3 regions of the Promicromonospora sp. NPDC057138 genome follow, and region 1 is predicted to be linked to each of the others. Evidence: riboswitches for the same ligand, from Rfam matches in the RefSeq annotation. Region 1 holds a riboswitch; each other region holds the start of a gene.
What was found. A riboswitch is a leader RNA that binds a small molecule or an ion and turns the genes downstream of it on or off. The one in region 1 is predicted to bind S-adenosylmethionine.
Positions count from the first base shown of each region.

Region 2: linked by a shared signal. The riboswitch ahead of metE (5-methyltetrahydropteroyltriglutamate--homocysteine S-methyltransferase) and the one ahead of ACFT2C_RS19505 (LLM class flavin-dependent oxidoreductase) in region 1 are both predicted to bind S-adenosylmethionine.
Region 3: linked by a shared signal. The riboswitch ahead of ACFT2C_RS26280 (aminotransferase class V-fold PLP-dependent enzyme) and the one ahead of ACFT2C_RS19505 (LLM class flavin-dependent oxidoreductase) in region 1 are both predicted to bind S-adenosylmethionine.

Region 1 covers NZ_JBHUUX010000040.1:12,874-20,270, forward strand. The annotation lists gene ACFT2C_RS19490 (LLM class flavin-dependent oxidoreductase) at 1-1,046, opposite strand, end outside; gene ACFT2C_RS19495 (O-acetylhomoserine aminocarboxypropyltransferase/cysteine synthase family protein) at 1,043-2,380, opposite strand; gene ACFT2C_RS19500 (rhodanese-like domain-containing protein) at 2,377-2,742, opposite strand; gene ACFT2C_RS19505 (LLM class flavin-dependent oxidoreductase) at 2,806-3,966, opposite strand; SAM riboswitch class IV at 4,355-4,466, opposite strand; gene ACFT2C_RS19510 (GH92 family glycosyl hydrolase) at 4,808-7,397, opposite strand, start outside.
Region 2 covers NZ_JBHUUX010000070.1:21,195-28,591, reverse strand. The annotation lists gene metE (5-methyltetrahydropteroyltriglutamate--homocysteine S-methyltransferase) at 1-2,019, opposite strand, end outside; SAM riboswitch class I at 2,028-2,131, opposite strand; gene ACFT2C_RS24980 (hypothetical protein) at 2,383-3,135, opposite strand; gene ACFT2C_RS24975 (MFS transporter) at 3,387-4,640, opposite strand; gene ACFT2C_RS24970 (GNAT family N-acetyltransferase) at 4,838-5,302, opposite strand; gene ACFT2C_RS24965 (tetratricopeptide repeat protein) at 5,431-6,843, shown strand; gene ACFT2C_RS24960 (M16 family metallopeptidase) at 6,840-7,397, shown strand, end outside.
Region 3 covers NZ_JBHUUX010000081.1:15,391-22,787, reverse strand. The annotation lists gene ACFT2C_RS26280 (aminotransferase class V-fold PLP-dependent enzyme) at 1-1,370, opposite strand, end outside; SAM riboswitch class IV at 1,402-1,514, opposite strand; gene ACFT2C_RS26275 (phosphotransferase) at 1,559-2,356, opposite strand; gene ACFT2C_RS26270 (rhodanese-like domain-containing protein) at 2,545-2,994, shown strand; gene ACFT2C_RS26265 (O-succinylhomoserine sulfhydrylase) at 2,991-4,256, shown strand; gene ACFT2C_RS26260 (glycoside hydrolase family 3 N-terminal domain-containing protein) at 4,283-6,799, opposite strand; gene ACFT2C_RS26255 (MBL fold metallo-hydrolase) at 6,951-7,397, shown strand, end outside.

The DNA.
Region 1 (7,397 bases):
ACCAGACGCCGGATCGACCCGTGCGAGATGTGGTCGCCGAACAGCCCCGTGGGCAGCGGCTTGTCCAGGTCGAGCGCCGTGAGGTCGGTCTCCAGGTCGCTCGACTGCTGCTCGGCGATCCGCAGCAGCGTCGCGTCGTCCGGGTTCGCCGACGCCGCGACCAGCCGGTCGGCCTCCTGCGGGCTCGACACGAGCACCGGCTTGATCGCGAACAGCACCTTGACGTCGTCGAGCGCCCGGCCGGCGGCGCGCGCCGCGGCGTGCACCTTGGCGCGGTAGTCGCGCACGCTCCGCTCAGTCAGCGGCGCAAGCGCGAGCTGGACGTCGCTGTTCGCCCCCGCGAAGGCCATCCCGCGGCCCGACCCGCCGGGCGAGACGATCACCGGCTCGCCGTCGGCGTCGCGGAACGGGAGCGCGTTGAGCGGGCCGTCGAACGCGAAGTGCTCGCCGCGGTGCCGCACCGGGCGCAGCAGGCGCCCGTCGGCATACCGGCCCCCGGTCCCGCCGGAACCCGGGTCGGCGATCAGCGCACCGTTGTCCCAGGACCGCCACAGCGAGCGGACGCCGTCCAGCCACTCCTCGGCGCGGTCGTACGCGGGGTCGTGCCCCAGCGGCGGCGCGTCCGAGAAGTGGCGCGCGCTGCCCGTGTCGGTCACGAGGTTGAGCCCGAACCGCCCGCCCGACAGGTGCTGCAGCGTCGCGAGCTGGCGCGCCCCCGTGTAGGGCAGGACGGCGGCCGGGTTGACCGTCGGCACGACCCCGAGGTGCCGCGTGGCGGCGAACAGGTACGGGGCCAGCAGCAGCGGGTCGTGCTTGGGGCCGCCGAAGGCCTGCCGCACGCGCAGATCGATGGTCTCGGGGCTGCCGAGCGAGGGCGCGTCCTCGATGATCAGCAGGTCGACGCCCGCCTGCTCCAGCGCGCGGGCGGACTCGACATAGAGGTCGGGCCGGGTCCAGTCGTAGTTCCAGTCCAGGTAGTCGTGGCCCCAGCCGTGCGGCCCGAAGCCGCGGGCCAGGAACCAGCCCAGGTGCTGCTGGCGGGTCATGGTGTCTCCTCGGGATCGATGTCGGCGGGCGCCCGGACGGCTGCCGCGAGTCCCCGTTCGAGGTCGGCGATCAGGTCGGGCAGGTCCTCGACGCCGATCGACAGCCGCAGGGTGCCCGGGTGGACGCCCCCGGCGGCCTGCTCGGCGGGGGTGCGCAGCACGTGGCTCGTGGTCGGCGGGTGCAGCACGAGCGAGCGCACGTCGCCGATGTGCGTCATGTGCGTCACGACCTCGACCGTCTCGACGAACGCGCGGGCCGCGGGTGCGCCGCCGTGCAGGGTGAAGGTGAAGACGGAGCCCTGACCGTCCGGCAGGTAGCGCTTGGCCAGGGCGTACGACGGGCTGGAGTCCAGCCCGCAGTAGTCCACCGAGGCCACTTCGGGCCGGAACGCCAGCCACCGCGCGACCTCCAGCGCCGTGGCGCTCTGCCGCGCCACCCGCAGCGACAGGGTCTCGATCCCCTGACCCACGAGGAACGCGTTCAGCGGGGACGGCGTGGGGCCGAACCGCGGCGCCACGGTCTCGCGCAGGTACGCCAGGCGCGCCCGCCCGCCGTGCCGCTGGGGCACGCTCGGCCCGCCCGTGCGCGACGGCGCAACCAGGTGCGGGTACAGCCCGCCCGAAGCGGCCGGGTCGAACGTCCCGGAGTCGACGACGACGCCGCCCAGCACCGACCCGTGGCCCGCCAGGAACTTGCTGGCGGAGTGCACCACGACGTCGGCCCCGTGCTCGATCGGGCGCAGCAGGTAGGGCGTGGCGAGCGTGTTGTCGACGACGAGCGCCAGCCCGTGGGCGTGCGCGACGTCGGCCACGGCGGCGAGGTCGGGCAGGTCGTTGCGCGCGTTCGGGATCGACTCGAGGAACAGCACCCGGGTCTCGGGTCGGATCGCGCGCTCCCAGGCGGCCGGGTCGGCGGCGGCGTCGACGAAGTCGGCCTCGATGCCCAGCCGGGGCAGGTTCTCCAGGAGCAGCCCGCGCGTGCCCTCGTACAGGCTGGCGGCGGCGAGCACGCGCTGGCCGGCCGAGACCAGGCCGAGCAGCGCGAGGGTGACCGCCGCCTGGCCGCTGGCCACGAACAGCGCGTCCGCACCGCCTTCGAGCGCGGCGATCCGGCGCTCGACCGCGGCGGTGGTCGGGTTGCCGGTGCGGGTGTAGGCGTAGCCCTCGCCCGCGCCGAAGTGGCCGCCGGCCTGCTCCCACTCCTCGAACTCGAACCCGGCGGTCAGGTAGACCGGCGTGGCGCGCGGGGTCACGCGGCCGGGCGCGGGGGCGCCGGACGCACCGGCGTCGCGCCCGGCGTCCCCGTGCACCTGCCGGGTGGCGAACCCCGTCATGGCGCGGCGCTCGGTGCGGTGCTCGGCTCGGCCTCGGTCGCGGGCAGCCCGGCCTCCTTCCAGGCCGGGAACCCGCCGTCGACGTGCGAGACGTCGGTGTAGCCGCGCGCGGCGAGCGCCTCGGCGACCGGGCCGGAGCCGTTGACCGAGCCGCACACGATCACGACGGGTGTGTCGAGGGTGATCGCCGGGTTCTCGGACGGCCCGAACAGCGCGTCGAGGTTGTCGCGGTCGGCGAGCGTGGCGCCGGGGATCTCCCCGGACGACGCCCGGCCGGCGGCCGAGCGGACGTCGATCAGCAGGGCGCCGCCGGCGACCTTGGCGCCCGCTTCGTCGGGCGTCCGGAGCTCGGGAGTGGTCATGGATGTTCTCCTCAGGGTGGGTTCTTCGTGATGGACGTGCGTGTGCCGGACGGCGCGGGCCGGTCAGGCGCTCAGGAGCCGGCCGGTGGGGAGCGACCGTGGCGCCGCCTCGGCGTCGGGCAGCCCGAGCGAGGCGCGCAGCGTCCGGGCGGTCCGCTCGGTGCGGAACAGGCCCGCGCGCTGGAGGGCCGGTACGAGGTGGCCGGTGATCGCGTCGAGGTCCGAGCTGAGCGAGGCCGGGCGCAGCAGGAATCCGTCGGCGGCGCCGGCGGCGGCCCAGTCGGCCAGGAGGACGGCCAGCTCGTCCGGCGTGTCCGCGACGACGAACGCGCCCCGCCCGGGCTCCGTGCCCTCCAGCGCCTCGACGAGCTCCAGCCGCGCCCGGGCACTGGCCCGCTCGGCCGCGAGCACGACGTAGACCTCGGCGAGCACGCGCACCTCCTCGGGGTCGCGCCCGGCGGCCAGGGCCGAGTCCCGCACGAGCCGCCGCAGCCGGACCGCGTGCGCGGCGTCGGTCACGGCGATCCGCACGACGTCCGCGGTGCGCCCGGCCAGCGCGGCACTCGCGGCGGAGCGCACCCGCACGACGACGGGCGGGCGGGTCGGGGCCAACGACCCGCCGCCGTCGGCCTGGCGGCCGCGGATGGCGAAGCGGATCCCGTCGTGGTCCACGCGGAACCGGCCCTCGGCGTCGAGCTCGACGGCGCCCGACCCGGTGCCGGGGCGGCCCGTCCAGACCCGGTTCACCGACTGGATGCCCAGCTCGACCCGGGAGGACCACGCCTCGTCGGGCTCGGGGACCGCCGTCTGCCGGACGGCCTGCCAGCCCGCCCGGCCGCTGCTCGCGCGGTCCACGCTGCTGAGGGCGACGGCGGCGTGGGCCGCCTCGACGTGCACCGTGTCGACGGCGGCGACCAGCCCGACGCCCGCCGTGACCCGGGCGGCGCGGGCCGCGGCGACGACGGTGTCGAGCCGGCCGGTCACCTGGCCGCGCCCCGGGTGCAGCAGGAAGTCCTCGTCGAGGGTGACGAGGTCGAGCAGGCCGCGGTCGGCGGCCCGGACGAGCTGGAGGAACCGCTCGCCGTCGAAGGGGCGGGGCGGGATCGGGCCGCGGGCGCGGTGGGCGCCCGGCCGGGCCCCGGCCGAGGTGAGGTCCACGCCGAGCACGACGGGACGGGACGACGGGGCGGACGAGAAGGACAGGGGCTGCGGCGGGTACGGCACGGCGGGGCTCCGTTCGAGCGGCGGCTGCGTGACCACTCGCGGAGGACCCGGCCGGCGGCGCACGACTGTGCACGACGGCGGTTGCTGGGTCACCCGGGAGCGGGGCTGCCGGAGGGCAGGCGAGGGACGTCCGGTCAGGACGTGAGGGCCTGGTACGGCCGGGGCTCGGCGCGGTACGCCGAGAGGAGGTCTACGCGGCGGGCCGGCGGTGGCCGGTCAGCGCGTCGGTGCTGCCACTGTCAGCGACAGGAACGGAGGCAACACATGCTCTCGCGCGGGGCGGCACAGGCCCGGGCGCGAGCGTTCCAGGACGGCAGGGGCACGTGGACGGCGGGGGCAGCGCTCCGGGTCATCGTCGTTCTCCTCACCTGCTCGCCCTTCGGCGAGCGACGCGTGTTGTCATCCGCCGACGGCGGTGGACCTGGTCCTCACCCGGGGCACCCACCCGCGCGGGGGGTTGCCGTCCGACCAGCCGGGGCTTCGCGTCGGAACTCATGACCTGTCGAGACTTACTACACCTTTCCGGTCGGATTAGTGCTGTTTGCTTCGATGCCAGAGAAGATACGAATAGAACTCATCGGAGTCAACGATCTGTCCCCAGATCTCACATGCCGGGACCAGCACTCGCGGTCGGGCCTGGTCGCGAGATGCGGCCGGCCCTGACTTCGGTCCTTCGCACTGGCACCTTGTGACTTCGGTCCTTTGCTTCGAGATCGGTCGGTTGATTGACCGATCTCGAAGCAAAGGACCGAAGTCACAGAGCCTCCCGTGCAACTGACCGAACTCGTGCGCCGATGCGACCAGCAGCCGGCCCGGCAGCTCGGCAGTATGGCAGCTCGGCTCAGGCGACGAGCAGCTCCACCTGCGCGAGCACGCCACCGTCGCCGAGCTCCAGCCGGAGCCCCGTGAGCGGTACGGGCTCGTCCAGCACGAACGGTCGCAGCTGGCCCGGCCAGGGCCACTCCTCGCCGGAGCGCTCGTCCAGCACGCGCCCGTCGTCCGCGACCAGGCGCCAGGCCGACGGCGGCCGGCCATCCACACCCGCGCCAACGCCCACACCCGCAGCTGACCCTTCCGCTGCCGACGACGTCAAGGTGTAGCCGCGCAGCACCGCGCCCTCGGAGACCTCGCCTGTCGGCCGCCACTCGAGCGTTCCCGCCACCTCGACCGACGTCGTCAGGTCCCCGTCCGTCAGGTGCGGACGCGGGCCGTCCGCAGCGCGCCAGCCGCCGTCGGCCCGCTGCCACAACCCGGCGGGCGCCGCACCAGCACCAGCACCCAGCTGCTCGCCCGACCTCGACGCCGCCGGCACGCCCCAGCGCGTCGGTGTTGCAGAGAGCGCGAACCGCAGGGTCGCTCCCCCGGTCAGGTCCCCGTGCTCCACCGAGGGCGACGTGACCGCCCTGGCCGCGCCGTCGGCGTCGGACAGCTCGAGCCCCGCCACGTACCAGCGGTCGGCCGCGCCCGGCGCCTCGACCACGAGGTCGCCGTCGGGCCGGTGCACCACCGCCCGCTCGAAGAGCGGGGAGCCCACGGCCCAGCGCGACGACCCGATCTCCAGCGGGTACAGCCCCAGCGCCGAGAGGACGTACCAGGCCGACATCTCGCCGTTGTCCTCGTCGCCGTGGTAGCCCTGCCCGATCTCGCTGCCGGTCCACAGGCGCGCCAGGATCTCGCGCACGGTCTCCTGGGTCCGGTCCGGCCGGCCGGCGAACAGCCACACGTACGGGATGTGGTGCGAGACCTGGTTGGACTGGCCGAGCTGGCCCAGGCGCACGTCGCGCGCCTCGACCATCTCGTGGATCACGGACCCGTAGGACCCGGGCTTGTCCGCCCGCTCGGGGGTGGCGAAGAACCTCTCCAGCAGCCGCGCGAGGCCGTCGGGGCCGCCGTGCAGGGCGGCCAGGCCCGCGCCGTCGTGCACCGGGTGGAACAGGAAGTTCCAGGCGTCGGACTCGGTGTAGTCGCCGCCCCACTCGTCGGGGTCGAACCTGCCCGGGCCGAACGAGCCGTCCCGGCCGCGGCCCCGGAAGAACCCGGTGGCCGCGTCGAAGAGGTGGGCGTACCCGAGCGAGCTCTGCCGCAGGTAGGCGGCCTCGTCGCGCAGCGCGCGGCGCCGGCTGTCCGGGGTGCCGGGCGCGTCCGCGAGCACCTGCGCCATCCGGGCGAGCCCGGCGTCGTTGATGTAGCCCTCCAGGCCCCAGGACACCGACTCGTCGACGTCGCGGGGCACCCAGCCGTGGGTCAGCGCGAAGGCCTGGCCCTTGCGTCCGACGCCGGACCGGGTGGGCAGCGCCGTCGCGTCCCGCAAGCCCGCGTCGTAGGTGGCGAGCGGGTCGGGCAGGGGGACGCCGCGTAGGTAGAGGTCGGCGAAGGCGACGTCGGACGACGTGCCGGTCATCAGGTCCGCGTAGCCCGGCGAGGACCAGCGCGCGACCCAGCCGCCCTCGCGGTACTGCTGGACGAACCCGTCGGCGAGCCGCGCGGCGACCTCCGGGTAGAGCAGCGCGTAGGCGGGCCAGCAGGTGCGGTAGGTGTCCCAGAAGCCGTGGTTGACGAACATCTCACCCGGAATGACGGGTGCGCCGTCGAGGACGGGCGAGGCGTGCACGGGCTCGCCGTCGGCCCCGGTCTCCGTGTACGAGGACGGGTACAGGTTCAGCCGGTACAGGTTCGAGTAGAGCGTGACCTGCTGCTCCTGGGTGGCGCCCTGCACGTCGAGCACGCCGAGCCGCTCCTCCCACTGCGCGCGGGCGCGCTCGGCGACCTCCTCGAAGGTCCCGGCCACCTCGCGCTCCAGGGCGCGCTGGGCGAGGTCCGCGCTGATGTACGACGTCGCCACGCGCACCTCGACCGTGCGGCCCGCCTCGTCCTGCGGCCCAGCCGCCGGGTCCAGCGCGACGGTCGCGTAGGTGGCGTGGTCCCGGCCGCGGGCCGGGCCGGTGCGCAGGACGGGCCGGGAGATCCGGCCCGCCACGTACATCCGGCTGCGGCCCACCGAGAGCGCGCTGCCGTGGTCGCTCCAGCCGGTGAGCGTGCCGTCGTCGTGCACGGTGATCGCGACGGGCGGGCCGTCGGCGCCGGCGTCGCTCACGGCGTCGACGATCAGGTGGCCGGTGGTGGCGCCGGGCGGGAAGGTGAACCGGAGGACGCCGCCGTGGTCGGACGCCGCGACGGCCATGCGGGCGCCGCCGTCGAGATCAACGGAGTAGAGGTGCGGGCGGGCGGTCTCGTCGTCGTGCGAGAAGCCGAGGGCGCGGGCCGCGAGGCCGGCGTCGGGCACCTCGGCGGGGCCGGCGCCTTCGCCAGAGCCGTCGCCCGGCAGGGCCGGGACCAGGTGGAATGCGAGCTGGTCGCGGTCCCCCATCCACGGGCTCGGCTCGTGCGAGATGCCGACGCCCTGCAGGCGCGGGCGGTTGTCGGGCCCGTTG
Region 2 (7,397 bases), on a different contig from region 1:
CCCGGCGGTCGCCAGCCGGAACGACCGCACCGACCAGTCCAGGTAGCCCGGGTGCGCCGCCGTGCGCAGGGGCAGCAGCTCGCGCAGCGCGGGCTCGTCCACCTGCACGACGCCGATCCCCGCCTCCTCCAGGTCCGTCACCTCGTCCCGCAGCGCGAGCGCGACCTGGTCGGCCGTGTCGCCGAGCGGAAGGTCGTCGCGCACGAACGACCACGCCAGGATCGTGACCGGGCCCGTCAGCATGCCCTTGACGGGCTTGTCCGTCAGGGACGCCGCGTACGCGGTCCAGTCCACGGTCAGGGGCGCGGGCCGGGACACGTCACCCCACAGGATCGGCGGGCGCACGCAGCGCGAGCCGTACGACTGCACCCAGCCGTGCACGGTGGTCGCGAACCCGTCGAGCTGCTCGGCGAAGTACTGCACCATGTCGTTCCGCTCGGGCTCGCCGTGCACCAGCACGTCCAGGCCCAGCTCCTCCTGGAGCGCGACGGTGCTCGCGATCTCGGCGCGCATGGCCGCCGTGTACTCGGCGTCGGACAGCTCGCCCCGGACCCAGGACGCCCGCGTGCGCCGGATCTCCGCCGTCTGCGGGAACGAGCCGATGGTGGTCGTGGGCAGCGGCGGCAGGTCGAGCCGCGCCTGCTGCGCGGCGGCACGCTCCGCGTACGGCGCGCGCTCGACGTCGGCGGCGGTCAGCGCCGCGGTGCGGTCCCGCACCTCGGGCACGACGACGCCGGGCGCCTCGGCGCGCGACCGTACCGCTTCCGTGGACTCCGCCAGTGCCTCGGCGACCGCCGTCCGACCCGCCGTCAGCCCCGTCGCCAGCGTGACGACCTCGGCGACCTTCTGGTCGGCGAACGCGAGCCACGACTTCAGGCCGGCGTCCAGGCGCGGCTCGTCGGCGACGTCGTGCGGCACGTGCAGGAGCGACGTCGAGGTGCCGACGGCGACCGCGCCCGCACCGAGCGCCGACAGGCCCTCCAGCGTGGCCAGCCGCGCGTCGAGGTCCGCGCGCCAGATGTTGTGCCCGTCGATGACGCCGGCGACCAGGGTCTTGGTCTCCAGCCCGGCGACCGGGCCCTCGGGCACGGCGCCGCGCACCAGGTCGATCGCAATCGCCTCGACGTCGGTGCCGGCCAGCAGCGCCAGGCCGTCGCCGGCCTCGCTGCGCAGGTCGCCGTACGGGGCGGTCACCAGGATCGCGGGACGCTCGGCTGCGCCGTCCGCGGCGTCCGGGCCGGGAACGGGGGAGAGGCCGGTGGCGAGAGTCGCGTACGCCCGGCGGACGGCGTCGGCCACCTCGTCGAAGGGGACGTCGAGCAGGTCGGTGACCAGGGCGGGCTCGTCGAGCTGCACCCAGGGCGCGCCCGCGGCGGCCAGTGCGCGCAGCACGCCGGCGTACGCGGCGACGACGTCGTCGAGCCGGTCGAGCGGGCGGAAGCCGTCGGGGGCGCCGTCGGCCGCCTTGCTGAGCAGCAGGAACGTCACCGGGCCCACCAGGACCGGGCGGGTCACGACGGCCTGGCCGCCGTCCGCGGGCAAGGCGAGCTCGGTGAACTGGCGCACCAGGCGGTCGTCCACGAACCCGATGGGGGTGTCCGGCCCGATCTCCGGGACCAGGTAGTGGTAGTTGGTGTCGAACCACTTGGTCATCTCGAGCGGCGGCTTGTCGCCCTCACCGCGGGCCAGCGTGAAGTAGCCCTCCAGGGAGAGCGCGGGATCACCGGCGGGCACCAGGTCCCGGAACCGGTCGGGCACGGCGCCCAGCAGGGCGACGGCGTCGAGCACCTGGTCGTAGAAGGAGAACGAGCCGGGGACGGCGGCCGCGCCGGCGTCCAGGCCTAGCGCGGCGAGGTGCCGTGCGGTGCCGATCCGCAGGTCGCCGGCGGTGGCTTCCAGCTCGTCGGCGGTGGTGCGTCCGGCCCAGAAGGACTCGACGGCGCGCTTGAGCTCGCGACGTCGGCCGATGCGCGGGTAGCCCAGGATCGTGGCGTGGGGGAGGTGCGTGTTGACTGCCATGCGTATCAGCTCCATCGGACCTGGCGTTAGCACCTTGCCCCGGAATTGGCGCTCCGGAGGTAGGTTGCTGCGGTGTCGTTGAGCCAGGACTCTCGACCGCTCTGGATGATGAGACTGGATCGTAAGCATGCCCGCGATGCGGTCGGAAAACCGTCCACCCCTCGGACGTCGTCGGTTCCGCGCGCGATCCTGCGAAAGAGTGTGCCAAGCGCGATCGTGCAACTGACGCCTGAATCATGCAACCGACGCCCGAGGGGAGGCCCGGATTATCCGGACCTCCCCAGGAGAGTGGACTAGGACAGGCGGGCTGTCTGAGCGCCCCTTGCTGGTTGGCGCGTTGGCAGGACCACAGCCGCCGCTGGACTAGATGCCGGACCCGCCGCCGGAGGTGTTGGTCCACCAAGCGTGGTACTCGTTCAGCGAGTACCTCTTCTGCTGACCGCTGGTCGAGGTGATCTCGATGCCGAACTGCATGGTGTCGAAGTCGGTGTTGCGCAGGCGGCCGTTGTCCGCGGCCCATCGCCACACCGCCAGGGCGTCCACGTAGCCGCTGTCGTTCTCGTTGGCGGGGATGAACTGCAGGACGTTCCAGCCCGGGTCGGCCTGCCAGACCGATGCGTAGAGGACGCCGCCGATCGTCACGTTGCTCGCGATCTGGCTGCCCCAGCCGCCGGCCGGGCCCGGGTGCCAGCTGGTGAAGATCATGATCTCGTCCTGGTTGCCCGTGGACCAGAGGTCCGCCGTCCAGTTCCACCAGTCATCACCGGAGGCGGGGGCCGACGACGTGTTGTACGTGAACCCCGCGTTCGCCATCTGTGACAGGGGGGTTCGCGGCCTGACCGAGGTGTTCGGGTACGACTTGATGCCCCCGCCGGACTGGGTCGAGTCGACGTACCACGAGTTCAGGCTGTTGACGGTGAGGCACTGCGAGTTGTTGCCCTGGTTGCCCCAGACGTTGTTGTAGACCGTCCAGTCGTTCGGGGTGTACTCGCCGAAGGTGTCGCACGAGTTGTAGACCGCGGCCTGCGCCGGGGACGCGACGCCCAGCAGCCCGGCGATCGTGAGGACCACCACGGCGAACCGGCCGACGGCCGATCTGCGGTTGACCAGTTTCATCTGATCTTTCCTTCCCTGTGCGCCAGTGCACAGATCGTGGAATGCGCCTAGAGGGCGCATGGGCGCGCAATGCGCGCAGAACGGATATTTTGTTCGAGTCTCGGCATCGCTGTCAAGATTTCACCCTGCGCAATCGGGCAGATAAAGATCTGATGACTCCCGCCGCCGCTCGCCGCCCCGACCCGGCTGCCTGCAGTTGACCACAGCAGTTGCTGCCAGACGGGGTCCCCGCCCGGCAGCAACTGCTGTGGTCAACGTGCCGCGCGGCGAGCGGGGGTGGGCGCGGTCCAGAGCGCGGCGGTGGCGGCCAGCGCCGCGCTGACCGCTAGCGGGCCTGCGAGACCGAGCGGGCCGATTGCTAGGCCGCCGAGCACCGGCCCGACCAGCGCGCCGAGGTTCAGTGCGACTGTCGAGAACGCCCCGCCCATCGTCGGGGCGCCGTGGGCCGCCGCCATGCTGCGGGCGATCAGCGTGCCGCCGACAGCGAACGACAGCGCGCCCAGGACCGGGGCGAGCATCCACACCGCGGACGGGCTCGCCACGAGAGCGGCCCACAGGACCCAGCCCGCGACGAGAGCCGGGGCACCGATCCCGAGGACCAGGTGCCCGTGCGCGTCGGCCAGGCGGCCCGCGGCGGAGACGCCCGCGAAGGCCCCCAGCCCGAACAGCGCCAGGACGACGGGCACGAGCGACGCGCCGAGCCCGGCGCCGTCGGTGACGATCGGCGCCAGGTAGGTGAACGCGCAGAACGTCGCGCCGTTCACCAGCACCCCGAGCACGAGGTACCGCAGCAGGTCCGGCGACCGGAGCGTGCCGAGCTCGGCGGCCAGGTCCACCCGGGCGTGCGATGCACGACTGCCAAGGTCCACCTGGGCGTGGGGCTCCAGCTGGGTTCCGGACTCCACACGGGCGCGGGGCTCTGCCCCGGCTCGGGGCTCGACGTGCGGCGCACGCGGGCCGGGCCGCCCCGGCGTCAGGACGGCGACGGCGACCAGGGCGAGCGCCGACACCCCGGCGATCGCCCAGAGCGCCGAGCGCCAGCCCCAGATCTCGCCCAGGAACGCCCCGGCGGGGACGCCGGCGATGAGGGCGAGCGTCGTGCCGCTGAGGATCGCGGCGAGCGCCCGGGCCTGCCTGCCCGCCGGGACGATCAGGGTAACCGTCGACAGCGCGACCGCGAGGAACCCGGCGTTGGCCACGGCCGCGACGAACCGGCTGCCGAGCAGCACCGCGAACTGGTCGGTGAGCGCGCCCGCGACGTGCGCGGCGACGAAGATCGCCAGGCTCGCGGACAGGGTCCAACGCGGCGGCAGGCGGCGTCCGAGGGCCGCCATCAGGGGTGCGCCGACGACCATGCCGACGGCGAAGCCGGAGGTCAGGTAGCCGGCCTGGGCGATGGAGATGCCGAGGCCGGTGGAGATGCCGGGCACGAGCCCGGCGAGGACGAATTCCGACGTGCCTTGCGCGAAGACCGCGACGGCGAGCACGTAGAGCAGGACAGGCATGTACGCCTCCGAAGGGAGAAAGGGGAACGGGTAGGCCTGGGCGGCACTACGGGGCCCTTCGGATGCGCGGACGGCGCCGGCTCGCGCGCGAATGCGGGAGCGGGGGAGGCGGACCTGGGTCTGCCTCGGCGGTCTCTACAGGCGCATCTCGGGCTACCGGAGTACCGGCAGCCCGAACCTGGATGCCTCTGGAGACCTCACGCCGCGAAACTACCACGCAGGGGGCGCCGCCACGCGACCTCCCGGTCGAGCTGTCCCGTGCAGCGGAACAGGCGCACCTGGTGGGCGTGGGGCAGCGCGGTGGCGAGCGCGGACGTCGTCGTGCGCTCGAAGCCCAGCTTCTGCCAGAAGCCGCCCGACCGGCGGGAGAACAGCCAGGCCTGGCGCGCGCCGGCGTCGGCGGCGCGGTCCAGGGCGAAGCGCGCCAGGCGCAGGCCGTCGCCGGTGCCACGCAGGTCCGGACGGACGGCGACGCTGCGGACCAGCGCGTGCTCGCCGTCCTCGCCGAGCTCGAACCCGGTGGTCGCGGAGACGGCCCCGGCCTCGTCCCGCTCCAGCCACAGGCGGACGGCGGGCTCCGCCAAGGCGGCGACCGTCAGGTCGGCGGCGCGGAGGAACGCCGCCAGGTCGTCGAGGTCGTCGGAGGCGACAGGGCTGAGCACGCCGGGAGCCTACCCGCCCGACGAGCAGGTCGGCGCCTGCCCTGGGAGCATGGGGAGCGTTCGTCGGCCGCTGTGATGGGCCGGCTCGGGCCGCCGGACGGTGGCCGACATGCGACGCAGGGGAACGTATGAGCCGTACAGGGGGCGCCGTCGACGCGTCGGCACGCTCGCACCACGATCTGGGAGACCTGCCGACGTTCGACGCCTGGTCCCGGTACCAGGAGCTCGCGCCCGTTCGCGCGGCCGTGGATTCGCGCGACTGGGACGCCGCAGCGGCGGCGTTCTCCGCCCTCGGACCGCAGGAGCTCGCGCTCGCCCTCGAGCTCGTGGCGGACGAGAGCGACGCGGAGCAGATGCTGGAGGCGGCCGTGGCCGCAGAACCCGACGACCCGCTCGCCCGCACGCTGCTCGCCCGCCGGTACGAGAGAATCAGCTGGGAGATCCGCACCGGGACCTGGGCCGTGGACGTCGTAGCCGAGAAGTTCGAGGAGTTCCGGGAGTGGCTGGTCAGGGCCGAGCAGATCCTCATCGACGTCTGTGTTGACCACCCGGAGCATGTGCCCGCGTGGGAGGCGCGCCTGCTCACCGCTCGCGGCCTCGAGCTCGGCCAGTCGGAGGCGCGCCGGCGCTACGACCGGCTCGCCGCGCTCTCGCCGCACCACTACCGCGCCCAGCGGGCCTACCTGCAGCAGGTCGTGCCGAAGTGGGGTGGTTCGTGGGACGCGGCTGAGGCATTCGTCGCCGAGTGCGCATCCGACGCTCCAGACGGCTCGCCGAGCCGAGCCTTGCTCGCATCGCTCCAGATCGAGCGATGGCTCGGCCTCCGTGAGACCCTCGACGACGAGGCGCTCGAACGTCTCGGGGAGGTCGCGCGAGCCTCGGTGCTCCACGCCGATCACGTGCCCGGGCCGGGCGCGGACTCCGTGCACGCGGAGCTGGCCCTGCTGTACACGTTCGCCGAACGGCACGACGACGCAGCACCGCACTTCCGGGCGTTGGGCGACGATCCGGTCTCGGCGGGCTGGGACTATCTCGATGACAAGGCGCAGTGGTACGCGCGGAGCAGGGCGCAGGCGCTCGGTGGACCAGTACCGCCGCCACCCGGTGCGCCGTCGGAACGGGAGACGCGGCCGGCAGCGGTCGTGCTCGGGTTCCTCCTGATCGTGTGGATCCTGGTCATGGGCGTCATGACCGTGCTCATGATCGGAGTCGCGCTCGGGGGCGATCTGAGAGGGGTGTTCGCGGCCGTGGCGTTCGCCGCAGGGGCGGCCCTCGGAGTGGCCCTCCTCGTGGGGCTTGTCCGTGGACCGCCGCCACCCGGCGCGCCCTCGCTGGAGCGGGGTACGGGCCCGGGAGCGGTTGCGGTCTACGTGGCCTCCCTGCTCTTCGGCGTCGCTCTGACAACGTTGAGTCTCCCGGACGCCCTTGAGGGCGATCGGGGTGCCGCGTTTGCCGTCGTGCTCTTCGGCGCGATGGCGGTCTTCGCGGCGGTCTGCCTCGCGCGGCTCCTCCGCGCGCCCGGCGGAAGGAGCAACCGGTGACCGGGGGACCCGCCGCCGACGCCGGAGAGCCGGCTGTGCCCTTCGACCTCTCGCACCTCGACCATCTGCTCTCGTGGACCACCGTGGACGGGATTCCCACGCTGTTCGCGCCCCGCGAGGGCCCCGTCACGGGTGGTCTCGTGTTCCGTGTCGGCCGGGCGGACGAGACGCTTTCGACCGCGGGTATCACGCATCTGGTCGAGCACCTCGCTCTTTATCGGAACAACCTGAGCGGCGCGCACCACAACGGCCAGACAGAGCAGGTCTGGACCGTCTTCCACGCGACCGGGACGGCCGCCGAGGTCGTCACACACCTCAACAGCGTCTGCGCGTCGCTCCGCGACTTGCCGCTTGCCCGGCTCGAGGTGGAGAAGAAGATCTTGCGTACGGAGGCCGCGGGCCGCCGGGGCGGTCCGTTCACGGCGATGAACATGATGCGGTACGGCGCGCAGGGATACGGGCTCAGCGGCTACGACGAGCTGGGTGTGTGGCGGGTGGGCGCCGACGAGGTCGAAGAGTGGGCCCGGACGCGCTTCACCCGCGACAACGCAGTG
Region 3 (7,397 bases), on a different contig from region 1:
GCCGTCGCCAGGAGACCCGCGAGGCCGGAGCCCTCGGGGACGGGGCGCGGGTCGTCGGTCACGACCCACAGCCCGTCGACGACGTCGTAGCCGGCCTGCGGACCCTCGGCCACCAGCTTGCCGACGGCGGCGATCAGGCGCTCCACCTCTTCGCCCGCGGTGCCGACGCCGACCGAGGCGCGCACCGCCCCGGCGTCGAACCCGAGGCGGCCGAGCAGCGGGTGCGCGCAGAAGCGGCCGTCCCGCACGCCGATGCCGTGCTCCGCGGACAGGTAGGCGGCCACCAGGCCTGGGTCGTAGCCGGTCACGGTGAAGGTCACGACACCCACGGGGTCGACGGCGTCGGCCCAGACGCGCACGACCTCGACCCGGTCGATGGCCTCCAGCCCCGCCACGAGGCGGCGGCGCAGCGCGTTCTCGTGGGCCGCGACGTCGGCGGGGTCGAGCGCCGCGAGCTCCTCGCACGCGGCCGCCAGGGCGACGGCGCCGATCACGTTGGGCGAGCCGGCCTCGTGCCGGGCGGGGCCCTCGTGCCAGTCAGTACCCGCCACGCGCACGCGCCGCACGGCGCCGCCGCCCGCGAGGTACGGCGTGCCGGCGTCGAGCCAGTCGCGGCGGCCCACCAGGGCACCCGCGCCGAACGGCGCGTAGGTCTTGTGCCCGGAGAAGGCCAGGTAGTCGACGCCGGTCGACTCCAGCGAGATGCGGCGGTGCGGCACGAGCTGAGCGCCGTCGAGCACCACGCGGGCGCCGTACTCGTGGGCGATGGCGACGATCTTGTCGACCGGGAGCGACTCCCCGGTCACGTTGGAGGCGCCGGTGAGGGCGAGGAGGGCGATCGGCCGGGTCGCGGCGGCGTCGGCCAGCTCCTCGCGGATCTGGGCGAGCGTCTCGGCCACGGTCGCGCCGCCGGTCAGCACAGTCGCGTCCGTGCCGCGCTGCCAGGGCAGCAGGTTCGCGTGGTGCTCGACGTCGAGCACGAGCACGCGGCCCGGCTCGCCGTCGGGCTGCGCGGGCACGCAGCCGGCCAGCAGGTTCAGCGAGTCGGTGGTGTTCCGCGTGATGATCGTCAGGTCGTCCTCGCGGGCGCCGACGAACGCGCCGACGGTGCGGCGGGCGGTCTCGTAGAGTGCCGTGCTCACCTGGGAGAGGTACCCCGCGCCGCGGTGCACGCTGGCGTACAGGGGCAGCACCTGGGTGACGCGGTCGGCGACGGCCTGCAGGGCCGGGGCCGACGCCGCGACGTCGAGGTTGGCGTACGGGACCCGGCTGCCGTCCACGAGCGGGACGAGCGTCGCGCCGCCGACGACGGGGCGCAGCGGGGCGACGTCGGTCACCGCGGCGACACGGGTGAGAGTGGTTGCAGACATGGCGTCCTCCAGCACAGTCCTGGGGGAGGGTCCCCCGCGCTTGCCGCGTGCGGCTGCCCGCGGCCAGGTCGTCACCCGGGGCACCCCACCGCGGAGGAGGGTTGCCGGCCAGCGAGCCGGGGCTTCGCGCTGGCGCTCATGACCTGAGGTCATCCTGTGGTGCGGCAAGACCGCTGTCAACGCGCGTCTCAGATACTGGTCTCACGATCTGGTCGGTCCGGCCGTGAGATGAGGCGTGCGATCCGGTCCGCGTCCGCGCGGTACATCGCGGCGTGCTCTCGCAGGTCAGCCGAGGCGCCGTCGTCCGCCCTGGCCTCGGACCAGGCGGCCAGGTCGCGCAGCTTGTCCACCATCGCGGCCAGCACCTCGGCGCGCGCGTACGGCATCCCGTAGGCACTGGTCAGCGCGTCGAGCCGCGCCATCGGGTCCAGGTGTCCGACGTCGTACGCGGCCCCCGCGAAGGCGTCGCTCGAGAGCGGGGCGAGCCGGTAGGCGAGATACGCCAGGTCCAGGATCCGCGGGCCTGGCGAGGCGGTGTCGACGTCGATCAGGCCCACGGGCCGGCCGTCCCGGAAGACCATGTTGTAGGGCGCCGCGTCGTTGTGGCAGATCACCTCGGCGGGCTCGGCCGCCGGCAGGCGCCATTCGGCGTCGGACAGGGCGAAGCCGACCGTGGCGTCGTGGAAGCGCCGCAGGAGCCGGCCGGCGTCGGCCAGGACGCGGGTCGACCAGAGCCACTCCGGGGCGGGCCAGCCAGGTACGTCGCCGGGCAGGTACGAGACGACCTCGCGGCCCTGGGCGTCCAGGCCGAGCGGCTCGGGAACCTCGGTCAGCCCGCCGGCCCGGACATGGTCGAGCAGCCTCTGGATCGTGGGCGTCCAGGGGCCCGCCGCGCGGTGCACGGTGTCGCCGATCCGGACGACGGCGGTGGTGTTGCCGCCGGTCAGCTCCTGCTCGTCCACAGCTTCGTCCACAGCCTCGTCCACACCCAGACCCTAGCCCGACCAGCGTACGAGACGGCATCCCACCCACCGGACGCGATGTCGTACGATCGACAGCGACCATCCCGAGCGGCCGAGTGACGTGGCACGACGACGCCGCAGCAACCCAGCGTTCCCGCCCCCGCGGCGCGGACGGACAAGGGTGCTACCGCCACGACCGATGGAGGACCACCATGAGCGATCCCGCGCACCTCGAAGCCCGCCCCGCCGTCGGCTACGCCGGCGACATCACGCCCCAGCAGGCCTGGGACCTCCTCGCCGGCGACCCGGGCGCCGCCCTCGTCGACGTCCGCACCGACGGCGAGTGGCGCACGATCGGCGTCCCCGACACGGCGACGCTCGACAAGCAGCCGGTCTTCGCCGAGTGGGTGCGGGCCGGCGGCCGCCCCAACACCGGGTTCCTGGAGGAGCTCAAGGCGGCGGGCGTCACCGGCGGCCCTGTCGTCTTCCTCTGCCGGTCCGGCCAGCGCTCGATCGGCGCGGCGCGGCTCGCCACGGCGGCCGGCATCGCGCCGTCGTACAACGTGCTGGAGGGCTTCGAGGGCGCGCCGGGAGCCGACGGCGTCCGCGACCAGGAGGGCTGGAAGGTCGCGGGTCTGCCCTGGACGGAGGCCGCCAAGTGACCGTCACCGGAGCGTTCCCGCCCGACGCGACTCCTGGCGGGTCCGGCCGCAAGCCGCTGCCCCGCGGCGTCCGCCCCGCGACCCTCGCCGTGCGCGGCGGGCACCAGCGCAGCGAGTTCCAGGAGACGGGCGAGGCGCTGTTCCTCACCCAGGGCTACGTCTACGACACGGCCTCCGAGGCCGAGGCGGCGTTCGCCGGCGACATCGACCGGTTCGTCTACTCGCGCTACGGCAACCCGACGGTCCACACGTTCGAGGAGCGCCTGCGCCTGCTGGAGGGTGCGGAGGCCTGCTACGCGACGGCGACCGGCATGTCGGCGGTGTTCACGTCGCTGGCCGCGCTCGTGCAGTCAGGCTCGCGGATCGTGGCGGCCCGGGCCCTGTTCGGGTCCACCGTGGTGATCTTCGAGGAGATCTTCAAGAAGTGGGGCGTGCGTACCGACTACGTGGACGGGCACGTGCTGTCCCAGTGGGAGGAGGCGCTCGCGACGCCCGCGGACGTGGTGTTCTTCGAGACGCCGTCCAACCCGATGCAGGACATCGTCGACGTCCGCGCCGTCGTCGGCCTCGCGCACGCCGCCGGGGCGACCGTCGTACTGGACAACGTGTTCGCCACCCCGCTGCTGCAGAAGCCGCTGGAGCTGGGCGCCGACGTCGTCGTCTACTCGGCGACCAAGCACATCGACGGGCAGGGGCGGGTGCTGGGCGGAGCGATCCTCGGCTCGTCCGAGTACGTGACCGGGCCCGTGCAGACGTTCATCCGCAACACCGGGCCGTCGCTGTCGCCGTTCAACGCGTGGACCCTGGTCAAGGGCCTGGAGACGCTTCCGGTGCGCATCGCGGCGCAGGGCGCGAGCGCGCTCACCGTCGCGAACGCGCTGGAGGCGCTGCCGGGCGTGGGCGCTGTGCGGTATCCGTTCCTCGACTCCCACCCGCAGGCCGACCTCGCGCGGGCCCAGATGAGCGGCGGCGGCACGGTCGTCACGTTCGATCTCGCCGTCCCCGAGGGCACCGATGCGGAGACGGCCAAGAAGCGGACCTTCGCGTTCCTCGACGCGCTCCAGGTGATCGACATCTCGAACAACCTCGGCGACGCCAAGTCCCTGATCACGCACCCCGCGACCACGACGCATCGCAAGCTCGGTGCCGCGGGCCGGACCGCCGTCGGCATCACGGAGACGACGGTCCGCCTGTCGGTAGGCCTGGAGGACACCCGGGACCTGATCGAGGACGTCGAACAGGCCCTCGCCTCCGCGCGGTAGAACTGGGGCGAGGTAGAACCCTGGTTCTACCTCGCCGCATTCAGGATGTGGCGGGCTCGGGGTTCGTGGCCCTGTAGCAAGGCCACGTCGGAGGTTGCTAATGCCTTTGCGGCCTGCGGCGGGACGCCCTGGGCCGGGTCGAGAACAGCGTCCTGGAGGTCGAGCCGGCGCTCGTCGAGGGTCGAGGTGCGGCCGCCCGTCGACAGGCCCCAGCCGAAGGGGAACAGCGGGTCGTAGTCCTCGTCGCCGACGTTGACGACCGGGTCGTCGGCGGACCGCGGCCACGAGACGGGCAGCCGGCCCGTGAAGTGCCGTTCACCGAACAGCACGTCCGCGACCCCGTCGCCCTCGGTGCCCGGCAGCCACGAGGCGACGAGCGCGTCGATCGAGCCGAGCTGTTCGGTGAGGAGCTGCGGCCGCCCGGACACCACCAGGACCACGCAGGTCTCGATCTCCGCGCAGACCTTCTCGACGACCTCGACGTCGCCGGGCTGCAGCGCCATCGACTTCTCCTCGCGCGGCACCCCGCCGTCGGCCGGGTCCCAGGCCCACTCGGGCCCGCCGACGTCGCCGAACCCCTCGGCGTACGGCGTCTCCCCCACGACGACGATGCCGACGTCGGCCCCGTCGGTCGGCGCGGAGGCGTCCTCGCTGTACGTGACGTCGTCGGCCGCAGCCTGGATGCCCTCGAGGATCGTGGTCCCCTCGGTGACGTCGCCCGAGAAGCCCTGCCAGGTGCCGGTCCAGCCGCCGGCCTGGTTGCCCAGGTCGTCGGCGTTGCGACCCGCGACGTACACGCTCGCGTCGGTGTCCAGCGGCAGCGCGGCGCCGTCGTTCTTCAGCAGCACCTGGGACTCGGCCACCGCCTTGCGGGCGAGCGACCGGTGGTCGGCCGAGCCGATCTCGTCGGCGTGGGACCGGTCCGCGAAGGGTTCCTCGAACAGGCCCAGCTCGAACTTCGCGGCCAGGATCCGGGAGACGGCGTCGTCGATGCGCTCCTCGGTCACCTCGCCGGCCTGCACGGCGGCGACGAGCCGCGTGTGGAACCGCTCGAACTGCGACGGCTCCATGAACATGTCGATGCCCGCGTTGACGCCGGTGACGATCTGCGCGGTGGTGGGCGAGTCGTCGGCGAGCGGCGGGATCTGGTGGATGCCCTGCCAGTCACTGATGACGAAGCCGTCGAACCCGTGGTCGTCCTTGAGCCACCCGTTGATCAGCTCGCCGTTGGCGTGCATCTTCACGGGGTTGCCCAGGCCGTCGTCGGTCCAGTCCATGCTGGAGAAGCTCGGCATGACCGAGCCGACGCCGGCCGCGACAGCCGCCGCGTACGGCGGCAGGTCCACGGCCTCGACGTGCGCGCGGCTCTGCTCGGTGATGCCCTGGTCCACCGTGTACTCGCCCTCGCCGGTGCCGTAGGCGGTGTCGCCGTCGGCCACGAAGTGCTTGGCCGTCGCGAGCACGGACTTGCCGCTGTCCAGGCGCTTGCCCTGGAACCCGGCGATCGCCGCCGTGCCGAGCACGGTCGCCAGCGCCGGGTGCTCCCCGAACGACTCGTAGGTGCGGCCCCAGCGGTCGTCGCGCACCACGCACAGGCAGGGCGCGAACGTCCAGGGGATGCCGGTCGCGCGGGTCTCGGTGGCGACCATGTGCTCCGCCTTCGCCACGAGCAGCGGGTCGCGCGTGGCGCCGAGCCCGATGTTGTGCGGCAGGATCGTCGCGCCGTCCAGGTTGCCGTGCCCGTGCACGGAGTCGACGCCGTAGATCAGCGGGATCTGCAGCCGCGTCGCCAGCGCCTGCCTCTGGAAGCCGTCGATCGCGTCGGCCCAGCCCTCCGGCGTGTTCTCGGCGGGCGTGGAGCCGCCGCCGCTGAGGATCGAGCCGAGCCCGAGCTCGGTGACGACTGCCGGGTCGCCCGTGACGCTCCCGCGCTCCGCCTGGGTCATCTGCCCGACCTTCTCCGCCAGCGTCATGCGGCTCACGAGGTCCGCGACGCGCTCCTCGGTCGACAGGCGCTCGTCGAGGTAGGGCAGGTCGTGCGCCCGCACGACGACGGTGGGGCCCTCCGAGACCTCGGCGTCCCGCGACTCCAGGGTCACCGGGACGGTCTCCGCCGTCTCGCCCGCCTCCGACTCCCGGGTCCGGATCTCGATGGTCCGCGCGGCACCCGACGGCGTGCCCGCCGCGAACTCGACGGTGCCCGAGCCGGCGTCGTAGTCGGCGTCGGCGGTGGCCGTGCCGAAACCCGTGCGCCAGCCGACGGTGACCGGCCCGGCGAGGGCGCCGCCGTCGGCGGCCTGGACCGAGATGGTGACGACCGCCGTGTCACCGTCCTCGACGAGGACGACGGGTCCCGCGCTCACGAGCGCCTCGGCGTCCGCGGCCGTGGCGCCGGCGGCAGTGTCCGCGGCCGCGCCCCGGGCGGTGTCGGCGGCCGCGGAGGAGGTGGGCACGAGGACGCTGACGGCGAGTGCCGTCGCGGCGAGGAGTGCTGGAGCTCTGCGGGCGTGGAGGTGCTGCGCGACGCCGGGAAGGGCGGACATCCTGGGGATTCCTCTCGACACTGGGAGGTGATTTACCGATCACACACCGGAGTGCGCCACAGCACAAGCGCTGTCGACCGCTGGATAAGGTGGTCCGGTGAGCCCTGTTGCGCCCTTTGCGAGGATGCTCCGCGCAGACAACCCCGGCCCGATGACTCTCGACGGAACCCGGTCGTACGTGCTGCGCGCTCCCGGCGCGCCGGGCTGCGTGGTGGTAGACCCCGGACCGCTGCTGGAGCCGCACCTGGCCGCGCTGGCCGACGCCGGTCCGGTCGAGCTGGTGCTCGTCACCCACCGGCACGCCGACCACACCGGCGGGCTGGCGCGGTTCCGCGAGCTGACCGGGGCACCGTCGCGGGGTGCCCTCCCCGAGTTCAGCCGGAGCGGCGGGGCGGACGGCGCGGCCGTCGAGCCGCTGGCCGACGGCGAGGTGCTGGCCGTCGCCGGCCTGCGCATCGAGGTGCTGGCGACGCCGGGACACACCGCGGACTCGGTGTGCTTCGCGGTGTCCGACGGGTTGTCCTCCGCAGTCCTCACCGGCGACACCGTGCTGGGTCGCGGGACAACCGTGCTGGCCGAGCCGGACGGCTCGCTGCGT